DNA from 3 places in the Exiguobacterium sp. R-17 genome. Region 1 is predicted to be linked to each of the others. Evidence: predicted binding sites of a transcription regulator. Region 1 holds the regulator's gene; each other region holds the start of a gene.
The links. Region 1 encodes Rex, which represses fermentation and respiration genes when NADH is low (regulators of the CRP and FNR family bind a similar motif). Its sites were predicted from a motif close to TTGTGAAATATTTCACAA; they were not measured.
Positions count from the first base shown of each region.

Region 2: ACN9MT_RS10700 (cytochrome ubiquinol oxidase subunit I) is a predicted target of Rex. The motif match lies at 1,483-1,500, and genes of this name have one in related genera.
Region 3: ACN9MT_RS02895 (formate/nitrite transporter family protein) is a predicted target of Rex. The motif match lies at 1,572-1,589, and genes of this name have one in related genera.

Region 1 is NZ_CP184372.1:2,751,469-2,754,752, reverse strand. It holds gene ACN9MT_RS14395 (ATP-binding cassette domain-containing protein) at 1-1,065, opposite strand, end outside; gene ACN9MT_RS14390 (redox-sensing transcriptional repressor Rex) at 1,233-1,892, shown strand; gene ACN9MT_RS14385 (twin-arginine translocase TatA/TatE family subunit) at 1,892-2,089, shown strand; gene tatC (twin-arginine translocase subunit TatC) at 2,097-2,876, shown strand; tRNA gene ACN9MT_RS14375 (tRNA-Ala) at 2,981-3,056, shown strand; gene ACN9MT_RS14370 (S8 family serine peptidase) at 3,279-3,284, shown strand, end outside.
Region 2 is NZ_CP184372.1:1,997,467-2,000,750, forward strand. It holds gene ACN9MT_RS10700 (cytochrome ubiquinol oxidase subunit I) at 1-1,364, opposite strand, end outside; gene ACN9MT_RS10705 (N-acetyldiaminopimelate deacetylase) at 1,599-2,711, opposite strand; gene ACN9MT_RS10710 (LysR family transcriptional regulator) at 2,695-3,284, opposite strand, start outside.
Region 3 is NZ_CP184372.1:548,632-551,915, forward strand. It holds gene ACN9MT_RS02885 (YitT family protein) at 1-687, opposite strand, end outside; gene ACN9MT_RS02890 (hypothetical protein) at 824-1,426, shown strand; gene ACN9MT_RS02895 (formate/nitrite transporter family protein) at 1,610-2,446, shown strand; gene ACN9MT_RS02900 (YkvA family protein) at 2,482-2,901, opposite strand; gene ACN9MT_RS02905 (aminopeptidase) at 3,000-3,284, shown strand, end outside.

The DNA of each region.
Region 1 (3,284 bases):
GCCGCGTTGCAAGCGGAACGTGATGTCTTTTGAGACAGCTTCTTCGTAACCGATTGCCAATTGATTGACTTGAAGAACGTCATTCCCGCTCTGTTTTTCGATTGGGAAGGAGAGGACCGTACTGCGTTCATCTCCATCTGGTCGATCGAGCCGGTCGACCTTCTCGAGCCGTTTTCGAACGCTTTGAGCACGCTTTGTCGTCGTCGCCCGAGCGATGTTTCGTTGAATGAAGTCCTGCATCTTTGCGATTTCTTCTTGCTGCTGTTCGAACTGTTTCATTTCTTGATCGTACAATGCCGCTTTTTGCTCGAGGTACTTCGTATAGTTCCCCGTGAACTTACGACAGACATTACGAGAGAGCTCATAGACGACATTGACGACTTGATCGAGGAAGTACCGATCGTGCGAGACGATCAGAACGGCACCACGATAACCACCGAGGTAACTTTCAAGCCAAGCAAGCGTATCGATATCCAGGTGGTTTGTCGGCTCATCGAGAATGAGAAGCTCTGGTGCTTGCAGGAGCATCTTCGCTAAGGCGAGCCGTGTCCGTTGACCCCCGGACAATGTCTGGATCCGGCGTGAGTAATCGTCTGGATAAAAGCGCATGCCGTGCAGGACGGAGCGGATATTCGCTTCAAACTGATAACCACCTGCTTCTGAGAAGTCATGTTGTGCTTGATCGTACGTCTTCAGAAGTCGATCGTAAGCGACCGGGTCGTTCAAGATGTGCTCCATGCCCATCTCGATTTCCATCCGGCGCAGTGTCCGTTCTTGTTCTTGCAGATGTTCAAAGACGGTCAGCATCTCGTTCCAGATCGTCTCATTCGATTCGAGACCACTGTCTTGCGCGAGATAGCCGATTTTGACATCTTTACCTTTCATGATATCGCCCGAGTCATGACTGAGTTCACCAGCGATGATTTTGAGCAAGGTTGATTTACCGGCACCATTGCGACCGACGAGCGCAATCCGGTCGCGCTCTTGTACTTCCAATTTGATATTTTCTAAAATCGGCTCGACGCCGAATGATTTCGAGAGTTGGTTGACTTGTAAGAGTATCATTTCCATCCATCCTTCCACCCTTTAGTCTATCACGAACAAAAGCGCGAGGTCCTGCGGAATATATTATTTGTGACTCTATGTGAAGTGGTTTACAATCAAGGAGAGTAGAAAGCTTTTTGCAAAGATTTGGGTGCCACGATGGATGTGGCCGAAGGGGGAACTGCAGGATGAATGGACCAGACACAAAAATTCCACAAGCGACAGCAAAACGGTTGCCGCTATATTATCGTTTCATCCAAAGTTTATACAATTCAGGTAAGCTCCGCGTCTCTTCTGCTGAGTTAAGCGAGGCGGTGAAGGTTGATTCAGCAACGATTCGTCGCGACTTTTCCTACTTTGGGGCACTAGGGAAGAAGGGGTATGGATATAACGTTCAACATCTCTTAACGTTTTTCCGGAAAACCTTGAATCAAGATGAGGTGACGAATGTCGCCTTAATCGGGGTCGGTCATCTCGGAACAGCGTTTGCAAATTATAACTTTTTAAAGAATAATAGTACTCGGATAGTCGTTGCGTTTGATGCGGACGAAGAGAAGGTCGGAACAACGACGCATGACGTTCCAATCTATCATGTTTCGGACATGAAAGAACAAATCGAAGCGAATCAGGTCGATGTCGCCATCTTGACGGTTCCATCCCAGTTCGCACAGTCAGTAGCGGATGAGTTAGTCGAGTATGGTGTGACAGGCATTCTGAACTTCACGCCTGCACGGTTGAACGTGCCAGCGAGCGTTCGGGTTCATCACATCGATTTATCGATCGAGTTGCAGTCGTTAGTTTATTTCATGAAGCATTATTCGCAATCAGCTGAAGGAGTGAAATCATAATGGAAAACCTTATCCCGCTCACGTTAGGTATCGGACCTGCGAGTATCGGATTAATTGCTGTCGTCGCGTTGATCATCTTCGGACCGAAGAAGTTACCGGAATTCGGTCGTGCTGCCGGTCAAACATTGAAAGAGTTCAAAAATGCCACGAACGGCATCATGGACGACGATAAAAAGGACGAACCGAAAGAGAAGTGATTGAATCATGACGGTTGATCAAGAACAAAGCATGACGTCGCACCTAGACGAACTGCGTAAGCGGATTGTCTGGTCGCTCCTCATTGTCGTCGTCCTGTTCGCTGTCGCATTTCCGCTCGTCCGACCGCTCGTCCGTTTTCTGCAAGCAGACTTAAAAGAGCTCGGTATCGGATTAAATGCCTTCAACGTCGCCGATCCTTTAATGTTGTATTTGAATCTTGCGTTCATCATCGCGCTGATTTTAGCGTCACCGTTCTGGATGTATCAACTGTGGGCATTCGTCCGACCAGGGCTTTATGAAAAGGAACAAAAAGCAACACTGACATATATTCCAGTCATCTTCTTTCTATTTTTGGCTGGTGTAGCCTTCTCGTATTTCTGGTTGCTTCCTTTCTTGCTTGAAGTCTCAACGGATCTCGGGAAAGAATTGGGGATCGAGCAAGTCATCGGGGTCGAAAACTACTTCAGTTTCTTGATCCGGTTGACGATGCCGTTTGGTCTTCTCTTCCAATTGCCGGTCGTGACGATGTTCCTGACACGTCTTGGTCTTGTGACGCCATATTTCATGCGAAAGAATCGGAAATATGCGTATTTCGCGCTGTTCGTCGTTGCGGCATTGATCGCACCGCCGGACGTGACGTCACACTTGATGATCTCAGTGCCGTTGTTCGTTCTCTATGAAATCAGTATCTTGATTTCTGCGCGGACGTATAAAAAGGTCTTGATCCTCGAGCAACAGGCAGAGCTTGAACGACAGGCGGATTTGATGCGTGAATTGAATAAATGAATCGTGAATTCCTTCCAGCAATTTCGGGAGGAATTCTTTTTTATGAAAGCGTTATGTTTATATTGATAAAGCAGTTAGCGATGCGTATACTAAAGATAATTCATGGGGGCTTAGCTCAGCTGGGAGAGCGTTTGGCTGGCAGCCAAAAGGTCGTCGGTTCGATCCCGATAGTCTCCACCAAGTGCATACGTTCAACTCCTCGAGTGCTCGAGGAGTTTTTTTATGTTCCCAGTTAAATTCCTTCCAAATATAAAATGTCACCAAAAAGAAATAAATTAAAAAAATAGACAAATATAAATTGTTTATTTCCATTAACTTCATTAAACTAAAAATACAGAATTTTCTTTAAACTGTTTTATTAGTATTACTACTATGGTTTTACAGAAAAGGGGAAACGAACGCATGAAG
Region 2 (3,284 bases), 750 kb from region 1:
CGTGCATGGTGGTTTTCAGCAAGTTCTTGAAGTTCTTTTCCAACCGTGTTTTTCTTAAACATGCGTAATAAGACGACCGTACAAATCGTACCAAGCAACAAGTACAATGCACTGAATAAAATGAGCATCGGACCAACCGCTGTTGAAGTCGTCGCCGCGTCCGCTGTTCGCATGATACCGTAAAGCGTCCAAGGTTGACGACCAATCTCAGCGTACATCCATCCCGCTTCGATTGAAATCATCGCTAACGGACCACCGATGAACACCCCTCGTAAAATCCACTTATTATATGGATTCAATTTTTTCAATCGGAATGCCAAGATGAACAAAGCAGAGATAGCAGTCAAGTACATCCCGATCGATACCATGATATCAAAGAAATAGTGGACGATCAGTGGTGCTTGATCTTCTTTTGCGAATTCGTTTAAACCGATGACTTCCGTATTCGGAGCCCCACCTGCAAGAATTGAGAGCGCATATGGGATTTTGACGGCTCCTTTGATTTCATAACTGCCGTCTTCTTGCTGATCAAGTATCCCACCAAAAATCAATTCTGCTTCATTTGTCGTATCAAAATGCCATTCCGCAGCTGCTAGTTTTTCTGGCTGGTATTTCGCTAAATATTTCCCTGAGAAGTCACCGACAAGTGCTGTCGAGAACGCGAAAATCAGACCAGCCATGACAGTGAGACGAAGAGCTTTCTTATGATATGCCGTCTCTGCTGCTGAGAGTGTCTTTTTGCGAAGCAAATGGAACGCCGCGATTGCTGCCAAGATAAAGGCAACAGTCAAGTAAGCTGAAACGATGACGTGTGTCGCCTTCGTCGGTGTCGCTGTATTAAACATTGCTTTTAATGGTTCGATTTGCGTTAACGTACCATTGACGATCTTAAATCCTTCTGGTGAGTTCATGAAGGAGTTGACTGTCGTGATGAAGAACGCTGATGCTGTCGCACCAATGACGACTGGAATCCCAATCAACCAGTGCAACCATGGATTTTTGAACCGGTCCCACGTATACAAGTAAATACCAAGGAAAATCGCTTCAAAGAAGAACGCGAACGTTTCCATAAATAGTGGCAAAGCAATTGTTTGACCCGCTACTTGCATGAGTGACGGCCAAAGTAATGATAGTTGCAAGCCGATTGCCGTCCCTGTTACGACACCGACTGCTACGGTAACGACGTATCCACGCGTCCACCGTCTTGCTAATAAGATATAATCTGGATCTTTGCGTTTCAGACCGATGAATTCAGCTGCCAGTACCATGAGCGGTACTCCGACACCAATCGTCGCGAAAATAATATGAAACGCTAGTGTGAGCCCTGTCAATAATCGACTGAGCACTACGGGATCATTGAACATGTATTTAGCCCCCTCTTCCTAAAACATACTTCTCTATATGGTCTATAACCGTATCATAGAGAACATAACCCTTTGTGTCTGTTTATAATGTTTGATGTAACAAATTGTTCACATATACACGTGATTTTTTTCACAAAATGTTCGAAAACTCTTATTCCTACATATATTAAAAACTTTCCCATTCCTGAATTCGAAAGGGAAAGCTTTATATCCTTTATTATTTCATAAAAATTTTTAAACATACTCTCGGAAATAATGGTCAAGTAAATCAATGACAAAAGAAATGGCTGATTCATCCGGGTTTAATGTTGGTTGATGCAAACCAGATGTCGGATTATCGACGCCGAGCCAGAACATCATCCCTGGGATCTCTTTCAGCATGAAACCAAAATCTTCCCCTGTCATCGCCGCGTCACATTCGATATAGTTGGCATTCATCTTTACGAATGATGAGAATTTATCCACGATTTGCCGGTCGTTGACGACTTCATAATAGCGATTACCGAATTGCAGATCGATTTTAACACCAAACGAAGCTTCGATTCCTCGAATGATGTCACGGACACGACGTTCGAGTTTTTCCATGTCTTCGCCGTTTAGCGCACGCATCGTTCCGTCAAGAACCGCTCTACCGGCAATGACATTCTCACGAATACCTGCATCCACTTTCCCAATCGTGATGACACTACAATTCATCGGATTAATGGATCGACTGACGATCGTTTGCAATTGCATGATCAAGGCTGCTTGCGCAACAACTGTATCAATCGTCAAATGAGGAAAAGCCGCATGACCACTTTGACCATAGATCGTGATATGAACTTCTCGAGCACTCGCGAACAGTACGCCTGGACGACTAGCAATCGTACCGACTGGATATTCCGGTGCAACGTGAAGACCATACATCTCACTCGGACGATATTTTTCAAACAATGGACTTTTAATCATCGGCTCCGCCCCGCCCGGTCCTTCTTCTGCCGGTTGGAATAAAAAGACGACATCATCCATGACTGGTAGTTCAACGATCCGTTTCATCAACCCTAAAGCAATCGAGGCATGCATGTCATGACCACACGCATGCATGAACCCTGGGTGTTCTGAGCAATACGGAAGCCCTGTCGCTTCTTCAATCGGTAACCCATCAATATCTGCGCGATACCCGATCGTTCGGTTTCCAGTCAATCCTTTCACTCGAACGAAAACACCTGTTTCAAATGTGTCATATGTGACACGATCTGGCGGATATGCACGAATTTGTTCCAATATAAAAGCTTGCGTCTTAAATTCCTTGAACCCTGGTTCCGGTATTTTATGAAGCGCGCGCCGCATCTCAATGGCGTATTCCATCTGACTGACTTCCTCCTTCTTCTTTTACGATGTCCCAAAAAGCTTGGACTTGTTTTAATTCAAGCATCGATTCCGTGGACAAGATCCAAGTATCTCGCTTCAGTACTTTTCCGGATGATGTCTTCAACGGAAGCTGCATGACTTCATTCGATTGCTGAATCGTCGACTCAGGTAAGATAGCAAAACCGATGCCATGTAACGCCATCTGTTTGCATGTCTCGATTTGGTCGACGACCAAAGTCCGAGAGGGTGGACTTGCGAACCGATCTTGCCACCACTCTAAAATTTCTTGATAGTACGTCGAATCACTTTTGAACTGGATGAACGGGCGATCCGTCACACGCAATTGTTCAATCGACGTCAACTCACTATCAACTAGATAGAGCGGGTCTGAGAAAAGGCGCTCTTTAACACCTTTCCAGTCCGGGTTTCCACGAATGATCCCGATATGAAAGTGTTCCTCTAACATATGACGCATCATCTCACTTGACCATCCGGTGACCAACTGGACACGCACATGCGGATAACGCTCGACGAATCGTTTTAAGACACGCGGGAGCCAGTATTGTCCCA
Region 3 (3,284 bases), 800 kb from region 1:
GATCGTCACACCACGACCAAGTTCTTTTGTGATGACTTCATTTATTTCATCCGCCTTTTCGCAAATAATGATACATTGCTTAGAAGCGGAATAAAAACTGTAAACCGTTTGAAGAGCTTTGGCGCGAACGAAGCTCATGATAAGAGCATACATAACGTGTTTCAAATCGAAGACCCACCATACCAAGATATAGATGACAAGATCTTGCATCAGAAATATGCGAGGAAGTGGCCAATTATGAAAACGAGCAAAGAAAAACTTTCCAAGAATATCGAGTCCACCAGTCGATGCGCCACCAAAGAAAATCAATGCCATTGCAAGACCAGAGACTAGACCGGCAAAGATGGAGGCAACAAGCGGATCATTCAACGACTCGGGAACGATCTGAGTCGGAATCCAGTCGATTAAAAAAGAAGAGGCAACGACAATGATGCCAGATAAGAACATGAATCGCTTTCGTAAGAAACGGAAACCTAAAAGGAAAAGGGGAATGTTTAAGAGCAATTGGGTTAATCCGATTGGAGTGTGGAAAAGCTCTTGAATGACAAGCGTGATCCCCATGATACCACCTGATCCGATATCATTTGGAGATAGTAGTAAGCTGATGTACAGGGAATACAGCAACGTACCTATGATTAAAAAACTGATTTTTTCAACTCTCTTTTTCTGTGGGTGTGTTGTAGTCATGGCATTATGATGAGTGACCTCATGCTCCTCCTTCTGTGAGTATCTGCCTGCAAGAGTACGCCCATATGCATAAAATTTCAACCCTTCTTATGAAAAAAGATGAAAAAGGGTAAGTTTTTTTAGGAAGGTGATGAAAATGAAGAAAACATTCTTGATTATAGGCTGTATTTGTTTAGGCGTATTGGTGGGGATTCGTCTTTTTCAACAACCAGACGAAGAAAACCAACGATCTATTTGGCATGATGGTGATCTCGTAGCGAGACAAGTCGGTGCTTCCATGATGAATACATTAGCTGTTCGCCAATTAGCTGAACAACTCCCGTTTTCATCAGAATTAAAACAGGTAGATGTCGAAGGAGAGTCGTTACGGCTCGCTTATGACGTCACAGGCAAAGAACGGCGTGCTTGGATCGGGACCGATACTGGTACATTACAAATGAATCAGGATTTCTTGAACGCTCGCTTATCAAAAGTACTTATGCATCATACGCTCGTTTTATTTTCGACGATTCCTGACTTGACCAATCTTGAAATTCACTATACCGATCCCTATTCGAAAGCTGATTTTAAGATAGATCGTAGCGCGTTCGACATCTATACACCATCTGACATCGAACGCGCTACGTCATCGTCTGGACGTTTTAATCGTGTCGTCATCGATGGATATGTGCTTGATGCCTCCAGACGACAAACCTTTTTCGAGCGTTTCGCATCAGGATTTTCGATTCAAACTAATTAATTGTATAAAGCAAGAAAAGGCATTTTTCACAATCTCGACACAATGATATCGTTTACATCTCGTTCTTTTATGAAAACGATAAAACAGGTCGATTCAAGACTTGAACATCTCTTAAGATGGAAGTATCATAATAAATGAATAAACATTGTGAAGTGTTGAACAAAAGAAAGAGAGGTTTCTACAATGAACGAGGTAGAAGCATTAGAAGGATTACGGAATAAAGCAATCAAGTCGACACGTATGCTACAACTGCGTCCTCTCGAATACTTAGTTCGTGCCATGTTAGCGGGGATATTCATTGGATTTGCAATCATTTTTACCTTAAAAGCAATTAATGGGCTGTATATGGCAGAATCACCTGTCGCGACACTTGTCGGTGGATTGACGTTCGGAGTGGCACTCGTCTTGATCGTTTATGGCGGTGCAGAACTGTTTACAGGGAATACGATGTATTTCACGACGGCAACGATGCGCGGCTATACAACGAAGATGGATACGATGAAAGTCTGGTTGATTTGTCTGATCGGAAATGGTCTTGGAGGATTAGCATTCGCACTACTCTTCTCTCAAACAGGTATCTTACAGGAACTTGGAATGAACAATTGGTTGTTTGCTGTATCGGAAACAAAAATTCATCATTCGACGTGGGAAATCTTTACTCGGGCAATCTTCTGTAACTGGATGGTCTGTTTAGCAATTTTCATTCCGAAGAACATGAAGAATGAGTTAGCGCAAATCATGATGATGATGGTACTTGTCGCAGTCTTCTTCGCATCAGGATTTGATCATGTCATCGCAAATATGGCATTGTTCTCTATCGCATTAATCGTGCCACATCCGGATACGATTACGTTTGCAGGAGCCATGCACAATCTTTTACCGGCTTTAGCTGGGAATATCATCGGTGGAGCAGTCTTCATGGGAATGATTTATACGTGGTTGAATAAAGAAAAACTAGAAATAGATGAATCACGTCAATCTACGGCACCGGTTCATATCGCTTCTAAACAAAATGCATAATGAAAAAGCAGCTGTCGCGACAGCTGCTTTTTCATTCATTCCATATGTTGAAAGCGATCAACATCTGCGGCGAGTTCTTCGTAAATCGTCTCGACGATTTGTGCGTCATCAAAGAGTCCGAGGACGTTATCGTCCGGTAAGGCGTCAACAGGAGACGTAAAGTACAGAACTGCCGTTAGCAATAATTGTTCTTGCTCTGCATGCATCTCGAATTTTTTCTGATAGAGGGCACGAAGCATTTCGAGTAGTTGTTTTAATTGGAAATAAAGGACGAGTTCTGCCTCGCGTTCGATATCAGAACTTTCCGTAGACGCGATATCTTGTGTCAGATGTGCGAGTCCGATTTCTGCTCGAATCAACAATTCTTGTTGTGCTTTTTCATCACCGACGAGATCGAGTGCCTGTCGGTGAAAATACGTATAAGCTGATTTAAAATCTCCGGGTGTGAATTCCATGATGATGCCTCCTTCTCTTCTCTTTCTAGTTTCGCCTTATTTCTTGCAAAATTGCAACTATTTCGTGAAAATAAAGATACAAGAAAGGGGATTACATAATGCCGACACAAGCAGAATTACAACAGTACGCGTCTTTAGCAGTGCGTACCGGGATCAATCTACAGCCAGGACAACAACTTGAGGTGCGAGCGGGAATCGAGAACTTACCACTTGTTCGCGAAATCACACGTGTAGCATATGAAGTAGGTGCTACGCAAGTATATGTACAATGGTCAGATGATGAGATGACGAAAATCCGTTATTTTGATGCACCAGAAGACTCGTTTGATACATTCCCGGATTGGTTAAAAGCACGTTACGATCAGCTTGCAGAAGAAAAAACA